Linked DNA regions of Desulfitobacterium hafniense DCB-2. The protein of the gene in region 3 interacts with the protein of the main gene of each other region in a pairwise test. Links are inferred from orthologs where the notes say so. Each region holds a gene or a part of one and is shown on either strand. Other genes may lie near its edges.

The links. Proteins that work in one complex are often made in the same cells at the same time.
Region 1: the proteins of rlmB (region 3) and DHAF_RS06720 interact in binary tests that used the Escherichia coli proteins (3 or more experiments, as listed by UniProt). The link is inferred for Desulfitobacterium hafniense DCB-2 from one-to-one orthologs.
Region 2: the proteins of rlmB (region 3) and tsaE interact in binary tests that used the Escherichia coli proteins (3 or more experiments, as listed by UniProt). The link is inferred for Desulfitobacterium hafniense DCB-2 from one-to-one orthologs.

The regions. Positions count from the first base shown.
Region 1 is NC_011830.1:1,444,889-1,450,402, forward strand. What follows is about bases 2,656-5,514. They hold DHAF_RS06720 (bifunctional ADP-dependent NAD(P)H-hydrate dehydratase/NAD(P)H-hydrate epimerase), read left to right. Parts: upstream 2,656-3,231; coding sequence 3,232-4,797; downstream 4,798-5,514. Other genes in these bases: DHAF_RS06710 (histidine kinase), read left to right, coding at 2,656-2,694; DHAF_RS06715 (holo-ACP synthase), read left to right, coding at 2,716-3,072; alr (alanine racemase), read left to right, coding at 4,809-5,514. Outside these bases: eam (glutamate 2,3-aminomutase), read right to left, coding at 1-331; DHAF_RS06705 (GntR family transcriptional regulator), read left to right, coding at 741-1,346; more of DHAF_RS06710, read left to right, coding at 1,414-2,655. UniProt on the Escherichia coli protein: Bifunctional enzyme that catalyzes the epimerization of the S- and R-forms of NAD(P)HX and the dehydration of the S-form of NAD(P)HX at the expense of ADP, which is converted to AMP.
Region 2 is NC_011830.1:1,493,444-1,498,989, forward strand. The notes cover bases 2,656-5,546. They hold tsaE (tRNA (adenosine(37)-N6)-threonylcarbamoyltransferase complex ATPase subunit type 1 TsaE), read left to right. Parts: upstream 2,656-3,794; coding sequence 3,795-4,298; downstream 4,299-5,546. Other genes in these bases: DHAF_RS06955 (amidohydrolase), read left to right, coding at 2,656-3,689; tsaB (tRNA (adenosine(37)-N6)-threonylcarbamoyltransferase complex dimerization subunit type 1 TsaB), read left to right, coding at 4,307-5,023; rimI (ribosomal protein S18-alanine N-acetyltransferase), read left to right, coding at 5,020-5,466; tsaD (tRNA (adenosine(37)-N6)-threonylcarbamoyltransferase complex transferase subunit TsaD), read left to right, coding at 5,496-5,546. In the rest of the region: DHAF_RS06945 (DUF4652 domain-containing protein), read left to right, coding at 1-133; DHAF_RS06950 (Tex family protein), read left to right, coding at 302-2,467; more of DHAF_RS06955, read left to right, coding at 2,520-2,655. UniProt on the Escherichia coli protein: Required for the formation of a threonylcarbamoyl group on adenosine at position 37 (t(6)A37) in tRNAs that read codons beginning with adenine.
Region 3 is NC_011830.1:439,572-447,781, forward strand. Bases 2,528-5,426 are described here. They hold rlmB (23S rRNA (guanosine(2251)-2'-O)-methyltransferase RlmB), read left to right. Parts: upstream 2,528-3,556; coding sequence 3,557-4,297; downstream 4,298-5,426. Other genes in these bases: DHAF_RS02075 (Mini-ribonuclease 3), read left to right, coding at 2,528-2,831; thyX (FAD-dependent thymidylate synthase), read left to right, coding at 2,863-3,567; sigH (RNA polymerase sporulation sigma factor SigH), read left to right, coding at 4,559-5,212. Outside these bases: cysE (serine O-acetyltransferase), read left to right, coding at 217-888; cysS (cysteine--tRNA ligase), read left to right, coding at 894-2,327; more of DHAF_RS02075, read left to right, coding at 2,358-2,527; rpmG (50S ribosomal protein L33), read left to right, coding at 5,731-5,880; preprotein translocase subunit SecE, read left to right, coding at 5,990-6,208; transcription termination/antitermination protein NusG, read left to right, coding at 6,283-6,810; rplK (50S ribosomal protein L11), read left to right, coding at 6,858-7,286; rplA (50S ribosomal protein L1), read left to right, coding at 7,336-8,028. UniProt on the Escherichia coli protein: Specifically methylates the ribose of guanosine 2251 in 23S rRNA.

The DNA.
Region 1 (5,514 bases), 1.0 Mb from region 3 along the record:
TTAAATAATAGGGTGAAACAGCCCAACGGTAAGCCTTGCCCACCTCGTTGATTTCATGTCTTTGCTTGGGGGTCAGGGGAAGCAGGGTGCTCAAGTTTTCAGCATCCTGAATACGGTTTTTAAGCTGCCACTTCCAATCCTGCCAATGCTCCAGGTCAGCATCTAACTGATCCAGTATAAAGTCTCGGTTTTCATTAAATTCTTCGCTTAAGGCAAGGCCGCAGGGAATCGTTTCTTTGCGTTTGTTGTAGGATTGAACTTTTTGTTTTAATTCCAAAGCTCTTGCTTGTGAAGCCTGTCTTGGGTTAGGGGGTAGAAATTCTATTGCCATAGTGATTGCCCTCCTCTATTTGCAGATATAAAATAAGTCTTTAGAATCAAAAAAGAACCTCGCGGTTCCCAAGAAAAAGCATATTACATAATCAGGTGTTTACGCCTCATGTGCTTCAATGCTTACGAGGTTAGCTGACGGGTTCGAGCTGAAACATGCTCTACGTTTAAAACGATTCACCCCTAAATTGGTTCCCCCGTTTTCCCCTTGGGAAATTAAGCCCATATTAAGTTGCATAACTAACAACTTAATAGTATCATATGGGTTGGTAGCAGTCAATTGTATATTTTGTACATATGTTTATTTTGTATATGGGTTATCTTAGTAAGCATTTAAGTGTAAGAATTTGTAGTTCACTTAGTAGCAGAATTAAAGGTTAATGATAAGATGAATCAAGGAGAGGAATCCGATGGAATATAATGCACGTTATCAGGAAATTGCGATAGATATTGCTCATTCTATCGTTATGGGAGAATACCGGGAAGGGGAAAAAATTCATGGACGCTCTACTTTAGCGGGTCGTTATAATGTATCTCCGGAGACCATCCGGCGTTCCATTGCTATCCTCCAAACGATGGGTGTAGTCATGGTAAGCCAAGGGGTGGGGATTACGGTAGTCTCCAAAAGCATGGCCGAAAAATTTATGAGGGGTTTTGACCAGAAAGCAGAAATTCAGGTCTATTTTGATGAGCTGAAAAAGCTGATGGAACAAAGACGTGAGCTCGATCAGAAGATCGATGCCCATCTCACGAAAATCGTGAACTATACGGATCGTTTGGCCAGCCGTTGGATGGATGTGGCCGAAATTGAAGTTGCCAAAGGCTCCAGCGCCAAGGGAAAAACCTTAAGCGATTTAAAATTAAGGGAGAAAACAGGTTTAACGGTGGTGGCTGTGGTCAGAGGGGGAATCGAGCAATTTTCTCCGGGAGCGGAGTTTATCCTGGACGACGGAGATATCCTACTGGCGGTAGGCTCTGAACAAGGGAAAGAAAAACTTCAGGAAATCCTTCGCTAGAATACAGGAAGTGGATAGCCATCTGTCGAAACTCTCTATGAATTATAGAGGACATGAGGGATGATGGATGATCTTTGAAAGCATAGTCATACTCGGTGTGGAATTAATGCTGGTCTTAGTAACAGGCCAGATGAATCTGTTAATTTTATTTTTAATAGGCAATACATTTTTTCTTTTATATCACTTAAATCTGGAATATAAAAAAACTGCCCGGCAGGCTACAGAGCGAAACGCGGAGCTTAGCTTCAAAATAGCCAACCAGACTCTTCCTTACCTGCGCCGGGGGCTTAATGAACAAAACGCAGAGTACATCGCTAAAATCATTCAAGAGATTGGCCAAGTGGCGGCTGTTTCAATCACAGATTGTGAAAAGCAGCTGGCCTACTTGGGCGTGGGCTGCGATCAGCATCATCCGGGAGATAAAATTCTTACCCGGGCGACACGGGATGTGATCCAATCCGGAGTTTATAAGATAGTACGAACTCAAAAAGAATTGAATTGTCCCAGACAGAACACCTGTGATTGTCCTCTGGCGGCGGCTGTTATCGTACCTCTGAAGTGTCAGGGTGAAGTAGTGGGAACCATGAAATTGTATGAAACCAAGGTTGGACAGCTCTCATCGGATCTGATTCGCTTAGCTATTGGGATGGCTGATCTACTGGGGATTCAAATTGAACTAGCAGAACTTGATCACCAGGCGAAACTGGCTGCGGAAGCACAACTGAATGCCTTGCAAGCTCAAATCAATCCCCATTTCTTTTTCAATGTTCTCAATACTATTATTGCCACCAGCCGCACCAGCCCCAATCGTTCACGACGATTGTTGATTCATCTTGCGGAATTTTTCCGCAAGGCGCTCAAATCCCATGGAAGTTTGATTACTTTGCGGGAGGAAATGAGCTTTGTTAAGACTTACTTAATTCTCGAAAAAGCTCGCTTTGGGCGTAAGCTTCATTTTAAAAGTGAGATTCCCGAAGAGCTCATGGATGCCTTGGTTCCGCGCTTAAGCGTTCAGCCCCTCGTGGAAAACGCCGTCAAGCATGGGATTACGGAGAAAATCGGCAATGGGGTCGTCTCTGTGAAAGTGGAGCAAAAAGGCCAGGAGCTGTATATTACTGTGGCTGATGATGGAGTCGGCATACAGCCGGAACGTCTCCAGGAAGTGTTAAAACCCGGTGTTGGTTCAGGTAATGGAGTGGGTATGGCTAATGTTCATGAACGCTTAATTGGCCACTATGGTAAAGAGTATGGTTTACAGATCAAGAGTCAACCCAATATCAGCACGACTGTAACCATGCATTTGCCCTTAACCACTATGGAAGATGAGGATATGTTGGAAAAGTTGTAGGGATTTTTAGGGAGGCATATTATGATCCCAGGAGTGGATATTGTAGAAATTCAGCGCTTTGCTAAAGCTTGTGAGCGAACACCAAAGCTTCGGGAGCGTTTGTTTACCGAACGTGAAATTGAGAAGTTGCAGCATAAGGCAGTATCCAGCTGGGCGGCGCGTTTTGCAGGTAAAGAAGCGGTACTTAAAGCTTTAGGGACAGGACTAAGAGGCCTTTCCTGGCATGATATTGAGATCCTCAGCAATGATTTGGGGGAACCTGCTGTATTCCTTACGGAAAAGGCCGAGATAGTGCTGCATAGACGGGGGGGAACCCAGATCCGCATAAGCCTTTCCCACGAGAAAGAGTACGCTGTAGGAATGGCCATACTTTTTTAGCACTGTCAGAAAGTATAAGCTTGCGCTATATACTTTCTAAGCATAAGTGCAACCAGCGACTTCGCCTCATTTACGAGCATGCGTTTAAAGCACGGCGAAGCAACAAGTGCGAAAGCAGTGCTTTCGGGGTTTTCTATAAAGATAGGTGGGGGTGGAGCTATGAGAGTGGTCAGTGCCCATCAAATGCGCGAACTGGAAGAACGGGCAATTCGGGATTTTGGTATCCCCAGTTTATTGCTCATGGAAAATGCAGCCTTGGCAGTGATTCAAGAAGTCCGTCAAATGCTTGAAGACCGGCATATTCAACTGTCGGCGGGAAGAGCTACGGTCTTTGTGGGTAAAGGCAATAATGGCGGGGATGGCTTAGCTGTTGCCCGGCACCTCTTGATCTTAGGAATGGATATAACCGTCTATTCTTTCGCCAGGGCTGAAGAATTCAAAGGTGATGCAGCCCTCAATTATCGGCTGTACCAAAATACCGGGGGTAAGCTCTTCACTATCGAGGGAGAAAAACAGCGCAGACTGGTGAGAATCTCGCTTGCTCAGGCTGATGTGATTATAGATGCTATCTATGGGACGGGCTTTCGCGGCGCCCTGCCCAGCTTAATTGATGAATATGTGGAAGAAATCAATCGGGCTCAGGTGCCTGTTGTTGCCGTAGATATTCCCAGTGGTGTGGAGGCAGATACGGGAAAAGTTTACCGCAAGGCCATCATGGCTGATGCCACGGTTACCTTTGGTCTGCCCAAGCTCGGTCATTTTTTAGGGGTAGGACCCGAATATGCGGGTCGGGTCAGCGTAGACCCTATTTCCATTCCGGAACGCTTCCTGGATGATGAAAAGCTGACTACATCTATATTGACTGAGGATGTGTGCCAATATTTACCCATCCGCAGTCTGCAGGGACATAAAGGGACCCATGGTCGGGGGGTTTTGGTGGCAGGTTCGGAAGGAATGACCGGCGCCGCTTTGTTGGCTGGTAAAGCCGCCCTGCGCTCGGGGATAGGTTTATTGCAGATGGTTGTTCCCCGTGGACTTGCGGAAGGAATCGATCTTGCTTTGACAGAAGCTACGGTTTGGGGTGCGGAAAGTGAAAAGGCCCTCAATGGCAATGCCTGGCCTGTTATCTACGAACGGGCGGAGAAGGCCCAAGCCTTAGCCATAGGCCCGGGATTAGGGCAAGAGCCTGAGTTGCTGCTGGTTATAGAGGAAGTTCTACGCAATCTTCCTCTTCCGGTAATCCTTGATGCCGATGCTTTGAATGTTTTGGCCAAGGAACCAGGAATTCTGGGTTGGCGCCAGGGCCGGGGGCCTTTAATCCTTACCCCTCATCCCGGCGAAATGGCTCGCTTGTGCGGGTGTACGACGGAAGAAGTGCAGGCCAATCGGCTTGAACTGGCCATAAGTAAGGCTGTAGAATGGGAAAGTATCATTGTTCTTAAAGGAGCGATTACTATTATTGCTGCCCCGGATGGGCGGGCATTCCTTAACCCTACCGGTAATCCAGGATTAGGGACCGGAGGGACGGGAGATGTGCTTACAGGGAGTATTCTGGCTTGGTTAGCCCAAGGGGTGGAACCTTTAGCTGCAGCCTGTCTGGGGGTATATCTCCATGGCAAGGCAGCGGATCAATTGACCGGTGAATTCGGCTTAAGCGGATACACAGCCGGTGAGGTGGCGGATCAGCTGCCCAAGGCACGGAGAAGTCTGGAGAATAATCATTAAGGAGGGGCACCATGGAAAATAGACGACCGGTTTGGACAGAGATCAACTTACAAGCGCTGCAGAGGAATTATGACCGGATTCAGGCCTTGACTGAAAGTGAAATCATGCCCATAGTCAAAGCTGATGCATACGGACATGGAGCCTTACAAGCAGTAGAAGCATTTTATGAAAGAGGTGCCCGTCGTTTCGGAGTTGCCTTATTGAATGAAGCTTTGGAGCTTAGAAGAGCGTATCCGGATATCAAAGTCATGCTCATCGGTTCTTTACCCGAAGAATCCATAGAGACAGTTGTTAAAGAAGATATTATTTGCGGGGTGTATCAGTTAGATCAAGCAGTAATTTTAGCGAAAGAAGCAGAGAGACAGGGCAAGAAGGCAGTAATTCATCTTAAAGTGGATACAGGAATGGGGCGCATTGGCTTCAGAGAAGAGGATTGGGAAGAACTTTTCGGCTGTACCAAGCTGCCTGGTCTTTACATAGAGGGAATTTATACTCATTTTGCCACGGCGGATCATAGTGATCTGAGGTTTGCCCGGGAGCAACTGAGGAAATTTTTAGTGATGTGTGATAAAATCAAAGCCCAGGGAATTCATATCCCTATCCGGCATGCGGCCAACAGCGGAGCTCTGCTGCAGCTGCCGGAGGCTCATCTGGACATGGTGCGGCCGGGGATTATTCTCTATGGACTTCCTCCCTCCCAGCATGTGGGCAATGATT
Region 2 (5,546 bases), 1.1 Mb from region 3 along the record:
ATATCAAAAGCTCAACCAAGAAGTTATTGATTTTGAACAGGTGGAAGAAGAGCTGATTATCACTATAGATCACTTAGATGCCAATGGGTTCTGTCTGGAAAAGGAGGAGATGAGAGTTCCCCTGTTTGATTGAGATACATCATCTCAGCAGGATATTGTTTATAAAAGAAATCACTTCCTCTCAGGATAGTTTTAAGCAGGTCTCTAGTGGGCTTGCTTTTCACTTTCCCTATCTTTCTTTAACTTTTTGGGAAAAGAATGGTATAATAAAAAATTGAGAACTATCAGGAGGGATTATCCTTTGGAATTTGCGGAAAGTATCGCGCAAGAACTTAGCTTGCGTGCCCATCAGGTCAAAGAAGCCATTCAACTCTTGGATGCGGGGAATACCATTCCTTTTATTGCACGTTATCGTAAGGAAGCCACCGGAGAGTTGGATGAGAACGCCCTGCGCAGTATCGTAGAGCGTTTGGAATATCTAAGGAACTTAAAGCAACGGAAAAGCGAAGTCCTGCGGTTGATTGAAGAGCAAGGCAAACTCACAGATGAGTTAGCAGAGCAGATTCAGAACGCTTCAATTCTCCAAGAGGTGGAAGACCTCTATCGGCCCTACAAACAGAAAAGGCGTACACGGGCTACTATAGCTAAGGAGAAGGGACTTGAACCCTTAGCTCTATGGATATTGGAGCAATATCCCAAGGCCCAGCCTTTAGAGGAAGCTCAAAAGTATATTAACCCTGAACTGGGTGTCGAAACCTCAGAAGAAGCAATCTCTGGGGCTTCGGATATTCTTGCGGAAATGATTTCTGATGATGCCGCCATGCGCAAGAGAATCCGGGAAGCAACCTTTCGTTTTGGCGATATTGCAGCTTCGGCCAAAAAGGCTGAGGAACGCTCTCCTTATGAGATGTACTATGATTACCGGGAACCTGTGAAAAAGCTGCCCCCTCACCGTATCCTGGCTCTCAATCGCGGTGAGAAGGAAGAGGTTCTCAGCGTTAAAGTGGATGTTCCTACAGAGCGTATGCTTGCTCTGCTCGAGCAGGCTTATGTGAAGCATGGACCCGCAGCGGAGATTGTTCGTAATGCTGCAGATGATTCTTATAAACGTTTAATAGCCCCTTCTATTGAGAGGGAAATCCGGGGAGCTCTGACTGAGAAGGCGGAGGAGCAAGCCATCAAGGTTTTTGCTGAGAATTTGAAACAGCTTCTGCTCCAACCTCCGGTACGGGGGAAAGTTGTACTGGGATTGGACCCGGGCTTTCGGACAGGGTGTAAATTTGCTGTAGTGGATGATACCGGAAAACTGTTTCATGTCGGTGTTATTTACCCTCATCCCCCTCAAAACAAGCGGGAAGAAGCGAAGAAGGTACTTAGAGATACTATTGCTAAATATCAAGTGGAGGTTATCGCCATTGGCAATGGCACAGCATCTCGTGAGACTGAGGAAGTCACTGCTGAGATGATTCGGGAAAGTGACCTGGCTTCGGAATATATCATCGTCAGTGAAGCCGGAGCCTCCGTATACTCTGCTTCTAAACTGGCTGGAGAAGAGTTTCCGGATTTTGATCTTTCTTTGCGCAGTGCTGTCTCCATTGCCCGGCGTTTGCAGGATCCTTTAGCTGAGCTGGTTAAGATCGAACCCAAAGCCGTGGGTGTCGGGCAATATCAGCATGATGTTCAGCCTAAGCGCTTGGAGGAATCCTTGCATGGTGTCGTTGAATCCGCCGTTAATGCTGTAGGTGTGGATTTGAATACGGCCTCGCCTTCCCTCCTTCAATATGTGGCCGGGCTTAAACCGACCATTGCCAAAAATATTGTGGCTTTTCGGGAAAGTAATGGGAAGTTCCAAAAACGGGAGCAGCTGAAAAAGGTTCCCCGTCTTGGGGAGCAGACCTTTGTGCAGTGCGCCGGCTTTATTCGTATTCCTGAAGGGGCCAACCCTCTGGAAAATACACCGGTTCATCCGGAATCCTATGAGCTGGCTCAAAATATCCTGCACAAGGCAGGATTCACTATCATGGATCTAAAAGAACGTCCTAATGAAGTACGGCTGGGGATTGCCCGGTTAAATCCTGAGGAATGTGCTCGGGAGTTCAGTGCCGGAGTTCCTACAGTCAAAGATATTCTTGCCGCTCTGCAACGCCCTGGCCGGGATCCCCGGGAGGATCTGCCCAGGCCGAAATTGCGTCAGGATGTTACCCATCTGGAGGATTTAAAAACGGGAATGATTCTGGAAGGAACTGTGAGAAATATCGTTGATTTTGGAGCTTTTATTGATATAGGGGTCAAACACGACGGTTTGGTGCATATATCTCAAATCAGCGAGAAGTTTATTAAGCATCCTATGGAAGTGCTTTCCGTGGGAGACATCGTTAAAGTCCGTGTTCTAGGCATCGATACCGCCCGTGAGCGAGTCAGTCTCTCCATGAAGGAGATTGCAGCGGACGCCATGGTATCCATATAGCCCTGTCTATAAGAACAAGCTAAAAGCAATACTGTTTATAACGGAGGTAATCATGAAAGCAAAGACTAGCCTTTTTATCCGTGATGGTCTGATCAAGACCATGAAGGGTCAGGAATTCATTGGCGGCATCCTGGTGGAAGGCACACAGATAAAAGCTCTTGGGGAGAATCTGGTTGCTCCTGAGGGAGCGGAGATTATTGAAGCCCATGGGAAGTTGATTTTACCCGGCTTTATTGACGCCCATTGTCATGTGGGGCTGGGAGAGGAGATCTACCAAAACGAAGGGGATGATCTCAACGAAATGACCGATCCGGTTACCCCTGAGCTTCGTGCTATCGATGGCATCAATCCGGAGGATGAAGGTTTACGGGATGCTCGTTTAGGAGGAGTTACGGCTGTGTTCTCCACACCGGGCAGCGGCAACGTTATTGGTGGGACAGGTGTCGTGTTGAAAACAGTCGGCAAAGTCGTGGATAAGATGATTGTACGGGAGCCGGCAGGGCTGAAGGTAGCCTTTGGAGAGAATCCCAAAATGGTCTATGGTGGGGAACAAAAGAAAATGCCTATGACCCGTATGGCTACTGCCGCCCTGCTTCGTCAAGCGCTGGTGGATGCTGAGACTTATCTGGAAAAGTTAGAACAAGGCATCGAGGACCCGGAAAAGGTACCTGAGCGGGATCTGGGGATGGAAAGTTTAATCCGGGTGATTAAACGTGAGATTCCTCTGCGGGCCCATGCTCACCGGGCCGATGATATTATGACGGCTATCCGCATTGCTAAAGAATTCAATGTGGATCTGGTTATTGAACATTGTACCGAAGGACATAAGATTGCTGAGGAAATCGCCGAGTATGGATATCCTGCCGTTGTGGGTCCTTCACTGGTCAACCGGGCTAAGGTGGAATTGAAAGATAAGTCTTTTGAGACCCCCCATGTCCTGACACAAGCAGGTGTTAAGGTGGCTATTATTACAGACCATCCGGTGACTCCGATTGAACAGCTGTCCCTTTGTGCAGCGCTGGTGGCACGGGCCGGAATGGATGAAGAAGAGGCTTTAAAGGCCATTACAATTAACCCGGCGGAAATTTTGGGTGTGGATCATCGCTTAGGGTCTTTGGAAGTGGGTAAAGATGCGGATATCGTGATTTGGAGTGAACATCCTTTTGTCTTAAAGTCACGCCCGGAAACGGTGATTATCAACGGTAAGGTGATCACGGATTAGCTTTCCGAATGATTGAGAAAAGGCCGGAAACTTTGGGAATTAAGGATACGTAAATAGACATTATAGTTAGAATTCAGAGCGAATGATTAAAGGAAGGAAGTCAGGATGGAGCTGGAAGTTCAAAGCTTAAGTGCAGATTATACTCATGCCCTGGGCTACAATTTAGGAAAAGTGCTTCGTGGTGGAGATGTGGTGTGTCTTGCCGGCGATCTGGGGGCGGGAAAAACTGCCTTAGCAAAAGGAATTGGGGAAGCCCTGGCGGTACAGGAACCCATGACCAGCCCAACCTTTACCTTTCAGATTGAGTATTCAGGGATGGCTCAGGATAGTCCCGTGCGGCTGATCCATATGGATTTATATCGTTTGCGTTATCCGGAAGAGGTAGAGATAATCGGGGTAGAAGATGCTTTTCAAGAGGATGCTATCTGCTTGATTGAATGGCCGGGAATTGCGGAGGATATCCTGCCCGATGATTCATTAGCAATCCGGATTGAAGGATCAGGTGAGGAGCCGCGCTTAATCGGCTTTTCTTCCCAAGCGGAAGCCTGGGCAGAACGGCTCAAAGATATTATCACAGAAATAAATCTTGTTAATCCTTTCGAATACTAGGAGGAACGATGAAGTATCTCACCATCGATACAACCACCAAAGTCACAGCTTTAGCTCTGGCGGATGACGGGCAGCTGGTGGCGGAAGGTTTTTTGCATACATCCAAAACCCATTCGGAGAGGTTGATTCCTGTACTGGATCAAGTCCTGGAGGCATCGGCCTGGAAGCTCCAGGATCTTGATTTTATTGGTGTGGTGCGAGGACCGGGTTCTTTCACAGGAATCCGTATTGGGATTGCCACAGCTCAGGGGTTGGCGCAAGTGCTTAAGCTTCCCTTAATAGGTGTGCTTTCCTTGGATTCCTTGGCTTGGGCCGGACATAGCCGAAAGGAAGAGATCGTACCGATTCTTGATGCCCGCAAGAATGAATGGTATACAGCTCAGTACCGATGGTCGGAAAGGGAGGAAATCCCCATACGAAGCCGAGAGCCTTTCGCGGTAGAGCCGGCACTTTGGCTTAAGGAATTGGCGGAACAAGGCAAGCCCATTGTTTTTGTCGGTGACGCTGTTTCCCGTTATCAAGAGAAGATCAAGGCCATCCTGGGGGATAAGGCAGTGCTTCTCCCGGATTATTTAGCTTTGCCGCGGGGAGCGTATACTGTTCGGTGTGTCTGGAATGAATGGCAGAAGGGAAGCCAGGAAAAGCTTGTGGAACCGTATTATATTCGGTTATCGGAAGCTGAGACCAATTGGGCTAAGAAAGAGGAGGCGCAAAAGGGGAAATGATGATTCGCCCCATGCAAGAGAGTGATTTATCCACAATTCTGGAGATAGAGCATGCCTGCTTTCCGGCGCCTTGGGCTCCCCAGTCTTTTGTCAGCGAATTGAGAGATAATGAATATGCGCGGTACTTTTGTCTGGAACACGAGGGCAATATCATTGGCTATATGGGGCTCTGGTTTATCCTCGAGGAAGGACATATTACCAACGTAGCTGTAGCGCCGGGGTATCAGGGGATGGGCGGTGGAGAGTTTCTGATGCGCTCTGTGATCGATTTGATGGTTAAGGAAGGTATGGAACGTATGACCCTTGAGGTACGAGCTTCCAATACCTCCGCCCAAAGATTGTACGAACGTCTTGGCTTTGTGACAGCGGGAGTTCGTAAAGGCTATTATTCAGATAATCGTGAAGATGCCCTCATTATGTGGCTTGACATAGGCAAAGACTAGAGAAGCAGGCTGATATCAGGAGGTTGCCGGTGAACAATAAAGATATTAATATACTTGGAATTGAGACAAGCTGTGACGAG
Region 3 (8,210 bases):
ATCCCGGAGGATCTTTTGAAGTGCGTCCTGGAGCGTTTGAAGGGTGAACAGATCCTTCCGTAAGGCTGCGTTAAGGCTGTGAGTGGAGCAGGAAACTGTTCAATCAGAGTGGAACCGCGGAAATCCTTCGTCTCTGGACGGAGGGTTTCTTTTTATATTGAGTTGGTTTTCGGTGTCCTGTGGTTTTAAGATGGATTTATCTGTAGAAGGTGATATGTGGTGTTTGGCCAAATTAAGCAAGACATTAAAGTGATTTTTGAAAGAGATCCGGCGGCTAAAACGATAGTTGAGGTTATCCTGTGCTATCCGGGTCTTCATGCGTTGATCGCCCATCGTCTGGCACACTGTCTGTATAAAAAGAATATGGTTTTAATCCCTCGCTTAATCTCCCAGACCTCCCGTTTTTTTACGGGGATAGAAATTCATCCCGGTGCGAAAATCGGCCAGGGGCTCTTTATTGATCACGGGATGGGAGTGGTCATCGGGGAGACGGCCGAAGTGGGGGATAATGTTACCATCTACCAAGGGGTCACTCTGGGCGGAACAGGTAAGGAAAAAGGGAAAAGACACCCTACTGTTGGGAATAATGTTTTTATCGGTTCGGGAGCTAAAATATTAGGTTCCATTAAAATTGGGGATAATGTTAAAATCGGGGCAGGATCTGTGGTCACGAAGCCTGTTCCCAGCAATACCACGGTGGTGGGTGTTCCTGGAAAGGTTGTCTCACGCCACGGGATGCCCTTAAAGGAATTGCATGTGGTTACGAAATCCGTATGTAATAAAGAGATCCGGGCAGAAGAAATGCCGGATCCTGTTCAAGAAACATTGCAAATCCTCATGGAACGGATTAATTATCTGGAGAAAAAACTAGGGGAAAAGGAGAGCTGAATGCAATGGCATTAAGACTATTCAACACCATGAGCCACCAAAAAGAGGAGTTTAAGCCACGGGAAGAAGGCAAAGTGGGCATGTATACCTGCGGCCCAACGGTGTACAACTACTTCCATGTGGGCAATGGACGGATGCTTGTTGTCTTTGATATGATCCGCCGCTATCTTTTATATAAAGGCTATGATGTGACCTTCGTTCAAAATTTTACCGATATTGATGATAAGATTATCAAGCGGGGCCAGGAAGAGGGAAGGGATCCCCTGGAGCTGGCCCAGGATTATATCGGAGAATATTTTAAGGATGCCGCAGCTCTTAACCTGATGCCGGCCTCCATACATCCCAAAGCCACCGATCATATTCCGGAGATGATCGAGATTATTAAAGGCCTGGAGGAGCAAGGCTTAGCTTATGCTGTGGACGGGGACGTTTATTTTGCCGTGGACAAGCTTCCCGCTTATGGTAAGCTTTCCGGCCGGACGCTGGAGGATATGCAAGCCGGTGCCCGGGTGGAAGTAGGGGAACGCAAACAGAACCCCATGGATTTTGCACTGTGGAAAAATGCCAAACCCGGGGAGCCCTTTTGGGAAAGCCCTTGGGGAAAAGGCCGTCCCGGCTGGCATATTGAGTGTAGTGCCATGTCCTTGAAGTATTTGGGCTCCGGCTTTGATATTCACGGAGGAGGGGGAGATTTGGTCTTCCCTCACCATGAAAATGAAATTGCCCAAGCGGAAGGATATCTCCATGGCGAGACCTTTGCCCGGTATTGGATGCATAATGCCTTTTTAACCATCAATCAACAGAAAATGTCCAAATCCCTGGGGAACTTTTTTACGGTTCGGGAGATTCTTGAACATTTCCCCGGGGAAGTGATTCGTTTTTATCTTCTGGGCACTCATTACCGCAGTCCGTTGGACTTTGATGATGAGAATCTGCAGATGGCTCAGAAAGGTTTGGAGCGTCTGCAGACCAGCATCCGCCTGGCCGATGAAGCACTGGGCCGCCAGGGACAAAACTCCGCAGATGCCGCCTCCGGGCAAAAGCTAAGGGCAGCAGCAGAAGAAGCCCGCCGGGAATTCGCAGAGGCTATGGATGACGACTTTAACTCCGCCCTGGCTTATGCCAGCCTCTTTGAGTTGGGGAAAGCCATTAACGCTCATGTGCAAGCTTATCCCTACAGCTCGGAAGGTCTGTTAAAAGCCAGAGCTACCCTTTGGGAGCTGGCTGATGTCCTGGGCTTTGATCTGGCTAAGCCTGCCAACCAAGCTGAAGCCGGCAACCAAAAACTGGATCAAGTCATGGAGCTCCTCCTGGAAGTAAGAGCCATTGCCCGGAAAAAGAAAGACTGGGAAATGTCCGACCTGATCCGGGACCGGCTGAAAGATCTGGGAATTGTTCTGGAAGATACTCCTCAAGGGGCGCGTTGGACCCTGAAATAGAAAGGAGGGAAGGGCATTCTGCCCGCTCCCATGCCAAGATCCTGGCAGGAAATGAATGCCCTTACCCTGGCCTATCTGGGAGATGTGGTCTATGAGCTTTGGGTCAGGACCCATCTTCTCAATAATGGCTATGAAAAGGTTAATGAACTTCACCGCCTGGCTACCCAATATGTCCGGGCGGGGACCCAAGCCAAGCTTCTTCACCATATTCTCCCTCATCTCGATGAACAGGAGCTCTCGGTGGTTCACCGGGGCAGAAATGCTAAAGGGGGCCACCCTAAAAGCACCGATGTCGTAACATACCGCTATGCCACCGGCTTTGAAGCGCTGGTAGGCTATTGGCAGCTAACCGGCAGGACAGAGCGTATGCTGTGGGCCTTTGAGCAGGTGGACCAATTTGTTGGGGAAGAGGATGAAGGAAAAGGCAAGGGAGAAACAGCCAAGGAAGAAGAATCCATCACTGATGCATTGAGCCCGGCGGAGCAGTCGGAGATAGACTGCTGAAGTCGGGGGAGGAATATAGGGGGAGAGAGAAGTGAATGTTGAACTGATTCAATACACACCGGATCCGGAAAAAGTCATTGCTGCCGCTGCTCGTTTGTGCTATTCGCCTGATCCGGTTCCGGAGCTCATGGAAAAGTTGGATGAGGAAAAGGTAGCCAATCTTGTCCAGAAGCTTCGCGCCATGGGTCATCTTTCGACCTTTGAACACATTAGCTTTCAATTCTCCATCGATGGGGTATCCCGTGCGTTATCCCATCAATTGGTTCGCCATCGGATCGCCAGCTATTCTCAACGATCACAGCGGTATGTAAAAGAAGAGGGGTTTGACTTCGTCACCCCCCCGACCATACGCCGTAATCCCCAAACCCAGGAACGCTTCGAGAATATTATGGCCACTCTGCAGGAGGAATACCAAGCTCTGTTGGCGATGGTTCCCGCAGAGGATGCCCGTTATATCCTTCCCAATGCCTGCACCACCTCGTTGATGGCTACCTTTAATGCCCGCTCTTTGCTGAATTTCTTCGAACATCGAACCTGCATGCGCGCCCAGTGGGAAATTCGCATCCTGGCCGAAAAAATGCTGGAGCTGGTCCGGGAAGTTGCCCCTAATGTTTTTGGTCAAGCCGGGCCTACCTGTGTCACTCAAGGGGTTTGTCACGAAGGGGCCATGAGCTGCGGACGGATCAAGGCACTGAAGAAGGAAGCGGAAAGGATGACCCTAATCTATGACCGATGAAATCGTCTATGGACGCAACGCTGTTTGGGAACTTCTCCAATCGGGCAAACCCGTCAATAAGCTCCTCCTGCAAGGGGAAGGCACGGCCGGCCGCTTCCAGGACATAGTCAGCCATGCCCGGGCTCAGAAGATTCCCTTTCAATTTGTGGATAAAGCAGCTCTGGATCGTTTAACTGAAAAAGCCAAGCATCAAGGAATCCTGGCCTACGTCGCCCCCCGGGAATATGCCGAAGTGGACGATATCCTCGCTCTGGCCGGAGAAAAAGGGGAAGATCCTTTTATCCTTGTTCTGGACGAAGTGGAAGATCCCCATAATCTGGGTGCCCTCATTCGGACCGCCGATGCTGCGGGAGTCCACGGGGTAATTATCCCCAAGCGGCGCAGTGTATCTCTGACCGCCACAGTAGCGAAGACCTCAGCCGGTGCCGTAGAGCATGTCCTGGTAGCCCGGGTAGGGAATCTGGTTCAGACCCTGAAGGACCTCCAAAAGGCAGGATGCTGGGTCTCAGGAGCTGAAGCGGAGGGAACGGAAGTCTACCGGTCCGACCTCACAGGGGCGCGGGTCATCGTCATCGGAAGCGAAGGGAAGGGATTGAGCCGGCTGGTCAAGGAGACCTGTGATGAGATCGTCAGTCTGCCTATGAAGGGACGGATCAATTCATTAAACGCCAGTGTGGCGGGTTCCATTCTTATGTACGAGGTTCTTCGTCAGCGGGGCAGCAGGAATTAGGTTATAAAGGATAACCCCATAATGGATTTGTATTGCAAAAATCTTGTAAATCAACCTAAACTATGGGATAATTGGAGCCAATCATGGAAAGGGCCGGGGCCAAAAGCCCAAACCCGGCTTGTAGAGTGCATGAGACGACATAACCTCTAAAACTTCGCCTTGACGCTTCCGTTTTTTTCAAGGTATAATGAGTATGTTCTTGAGGACAAGAGCGATAATCCATTACAACATCTTCATCACCATGATACGGGAGGGATCGCTTTGACACTTAACGCCCAACTTGAAGCGTTGGAAGAGTGCGACACGAATGAAGTCATAGTGGATGAAGAAGTGGTAGAGCTGGCCAAAAACGGTGATGCCGAAGCACAGGAATACTTAATTAATAAGTACAAGAACTTTGTCAGAGCAAAAGCAAGATCATACTTCCTGATCGGAGCAGATCGTGAAGATATTATCCAAGAGGGTATGATTGGACTCTACAAAGCGATTCGAGATTTCCGTGGTGATAAGCTCTCCTCGTTCCGAGCCTTTGCTGAGCTGTGTATTACAAGGCAGATTATTACCGCCATTAAGACGGCTACCCGGCAAAAGCATATTCCTTTGAATTCCTACGTGTCCTTAAATAAACCTATCTATGACGAAGATTCGGATAGAACCTTATTGGATGTGATTTCCGGCACCAGAATAACCGACCCGGAGGAATTGATCATCAGTCAGGAAGAGTTCGACGATATCGAAGAAAAGATGGGTGAGATCTTGAGTTCCTTGGAGTGGAAAGTCCTGATGGCTTACCTTGAAGGAAAATCCTATCAAGAGATTGCTGTAGACCTACATAGACATGTGAAATCCATTGATAATGCTCTCCAAAGAGTAAAAAGGAAGCTTGAGCGTTACTTAGAACGTCGTGATGGATAAGCTTGAAGTCAGGAGTCCGGATTTATGTGCATTTTGGAGAACAAGCTATGCTCTGCTATGAGAGGATCATGTGCCGGCTTGATGGAGTCGGTTTTTCATTTTCGAGTTCAACTCAATCACTTACTGTAGATTTCTTTTAGAAAAAGGGTGTATTTTTTTAGCTTTTGGTATATAATGAATGAGTGACTTGGGTAGGTGGCCGAGTGGTTAAAGGCGGCAGACTGTAAATCTGTTCCGAAAGGTACGGTGGTTCGAATCCATTCCTGCCCACCACTAAACATCGCGGGATGGAGCAGCGGTAGCTCGTCGGGCTCATAACCCGAAGGTCGTCGGTTCAAATCCGGCTCCCGCAACCAAAGACGAAAATCCGCATGGCTAAAGCTCTGCGGTTTTTTTATATTGAATTATATTGCATACTAAATTTTTCAAATTCTTGACATGCTAAATTACATATGATAATGTATTATGAGCATGGATTGAATGCGGATTTTTAGTTGTGCCCAGGGAGGTGTTCGTGAATGCGTGTTGGCATTACTTTAGCTTGTACCGAGTGCAAAAACCGGAATTATGCTTCCATAAAAAATAAGAAAAATAACCCGGATCGTTTGGAAGTTAAAAAGTATTGTAAGTTTTGCAAGTCCCACACAGCTCACAAAGAAACCAAGTAATTTATAGCTGGGCGTTGGGCGAATTGTCTTTATGTCTTGGCCCAAAAGTCTGTACGCCGGGCTGCGTTGTCAATGATGGTGGCTCAGAGTCTTGTAAGGATGTGATTGGATGGGCGCAGTTAAGAAGCAAACGAATGCTCCTGCAAAAGAAAAGTCCACAGAGTACTTTAAAGGAGTATGGAGTGAACTTAAAAAAGTACACTGGCCGGACCGCAAACAGCTTTTGACTTATACAGGAGTGGTTCTCGTCGCTGTGGCTATTGTAGCTGTTATGCTGTGGGTTGTAGACAGCGGATTAAGTATCTTAATGACCAAGATTCTCGGATAGGTACTCAAACAGGTTGCCCCTGAAAGTAAGGCAAGTTAGTTTGGGGCCTTGTATTGGAGGTTCCTGTTCGAAATATGACTAAGAACTGGTATGTTATTCACACTTATTCCGGCTATGAGAATAAGGTGAAGACCAATCTTGAAAAGCGCGTAGAATCCATGAACATGGAGGATAAAATCTTTCGTGTTCTTGTTCCCATGGAAGATGAGATTGAAATCAAAAATGGGAAGAAGAAGATCGCCAAGCGTAAAGTTTTCCCGGGCTATGTTCTGGTGGAAATGGATATGACGGACGATTCATGGTATGTGGTGCGCAATACTCCGGGTGTGACAGGCTTTGTCGGCACCGGGGCCAAGCCCATTCCCTTGCTGGATCATGAAGTACAAGCTATTCTAAAGCAAATGGGTGTGGAAGAAGTCCGTACACGTGTGGATTATACCGTGGGTCAAAACGTACGTGTAATATCAGGTCCTTTTAAGGATTTCATCGCTTCTGTTCGGGAAATCCTTGAAGATAAAGGGAAGCTGCGGGTATCTGTGTCCATGTTTGGACGGGAGACTCCGGTGGAACTTGATTTTGCTCAGGTCGAGAAAGTCGACTAGTGTCCTTCTCACTGGGCAGGAAATTACCCTATTAAGGAGGTGTAACTATGGCAAAGAAAGTCGTTGGTTTGGTTAAATTAGCGATCAACGCAGGTAAAGCAAATCCGGCACCTCCGGTTGGTCCAGCTCTTGGTCAGCACGGGGTCAACATTATGGCCTTCTGCAAAGAATACAACGAGCGTACAAAGGATCAAGCGGGATTAATTATTCCGGTTGAAATTACCGTTTATGAGGACCGTTCCTTTACCTTTATTACCAAAACTCCGCCAGCATCTATTTTGTTGAAGAAAGCTGCGAACATTAATTCAGGTTCTTCAGAGCCTAACCGTAAAAAGGTGGCTCAGGTGAGCAAAACTAAAGTTCGTGAGATCGCTGAAACCAAGATGAAAGACCTCAATGCAGCAAGCGTTGAAGCGGCTATGAGTATGGTTGAAGGTACTGCGCGCAGTATGGGAATCACCATCGTCGAAGGTTAATGATTTTTGTGGGAGGGCTCGTCCCGAAGAACCACTAGGAGGTTAAAGAATGGCCAAAGTAGGTAAAAACTATCAAGAAGCAGTTAAAGCTTTTGACCGTGCTGCTCTTCATGAGCCTATGGAAGCTTTAGCAGTCGTTAAGAAGATCGCTAAAGCAAAGTTTGACGAAACTGTTGAAGTAGCATTCAAGCTCGGTATCGATACCCGTCATGCGGACCAACAAATCCGTGGAGCCCTTGTGCTTCCTCACGGAACCGGTAAAACCCGCAGTGTGTTAGTCTTCGCTAAAGGCGATAAAGCTAAAGAAGCTGAGGCTGCCGGTGCAGATTTTGTTGGTGCTGAAGACATGATTGCGAAAATCGAGCAGGGTTGGTTTGGTTTCGATGTGGTTGTTGCTACACCGGATATGATGGGTATGGTCGGTAAACTGGGTCGTGTGCTCGGTCCTAAAGGACTTATGCCAAACCCCAAGACCGGTACCGTTACCTTTGATGTAGCCAAAGCTGTCAAAGAGATCAAAGCCGGTAAGATTGAATATCGTGCTGACAAAGCCGGTATCATTCATGCCCCTATCGGCAAAGTTTCCTTCAGCGAAGAACAACTCTATCAGAACTATAAGGTTCTGGTTGAGACCTTGGTTAAAGCGAAGCCGGCTGCCGCTAAGGGTCAGTATATCCGCAGCGTCACAGTGTCCTCTACTATGGGACCTGGAGTACGGATTAACCCGGTCAAAGCCAATTAATTGGATTCCAAAAAGTGTCTGGAATATTTCTTGACAGGTTTGCATAGATAAGCTATACTCTACTAGAATTGAATAGCCTTCCACTGTAGACAGCAGGTGCTCTTAGAGCTTAATATCCCTGCCGAGGTTGGAAAGATAGCCTTAAGTTATATTGGGCCTTCTTAACCTCTGCAGTCAAAGCG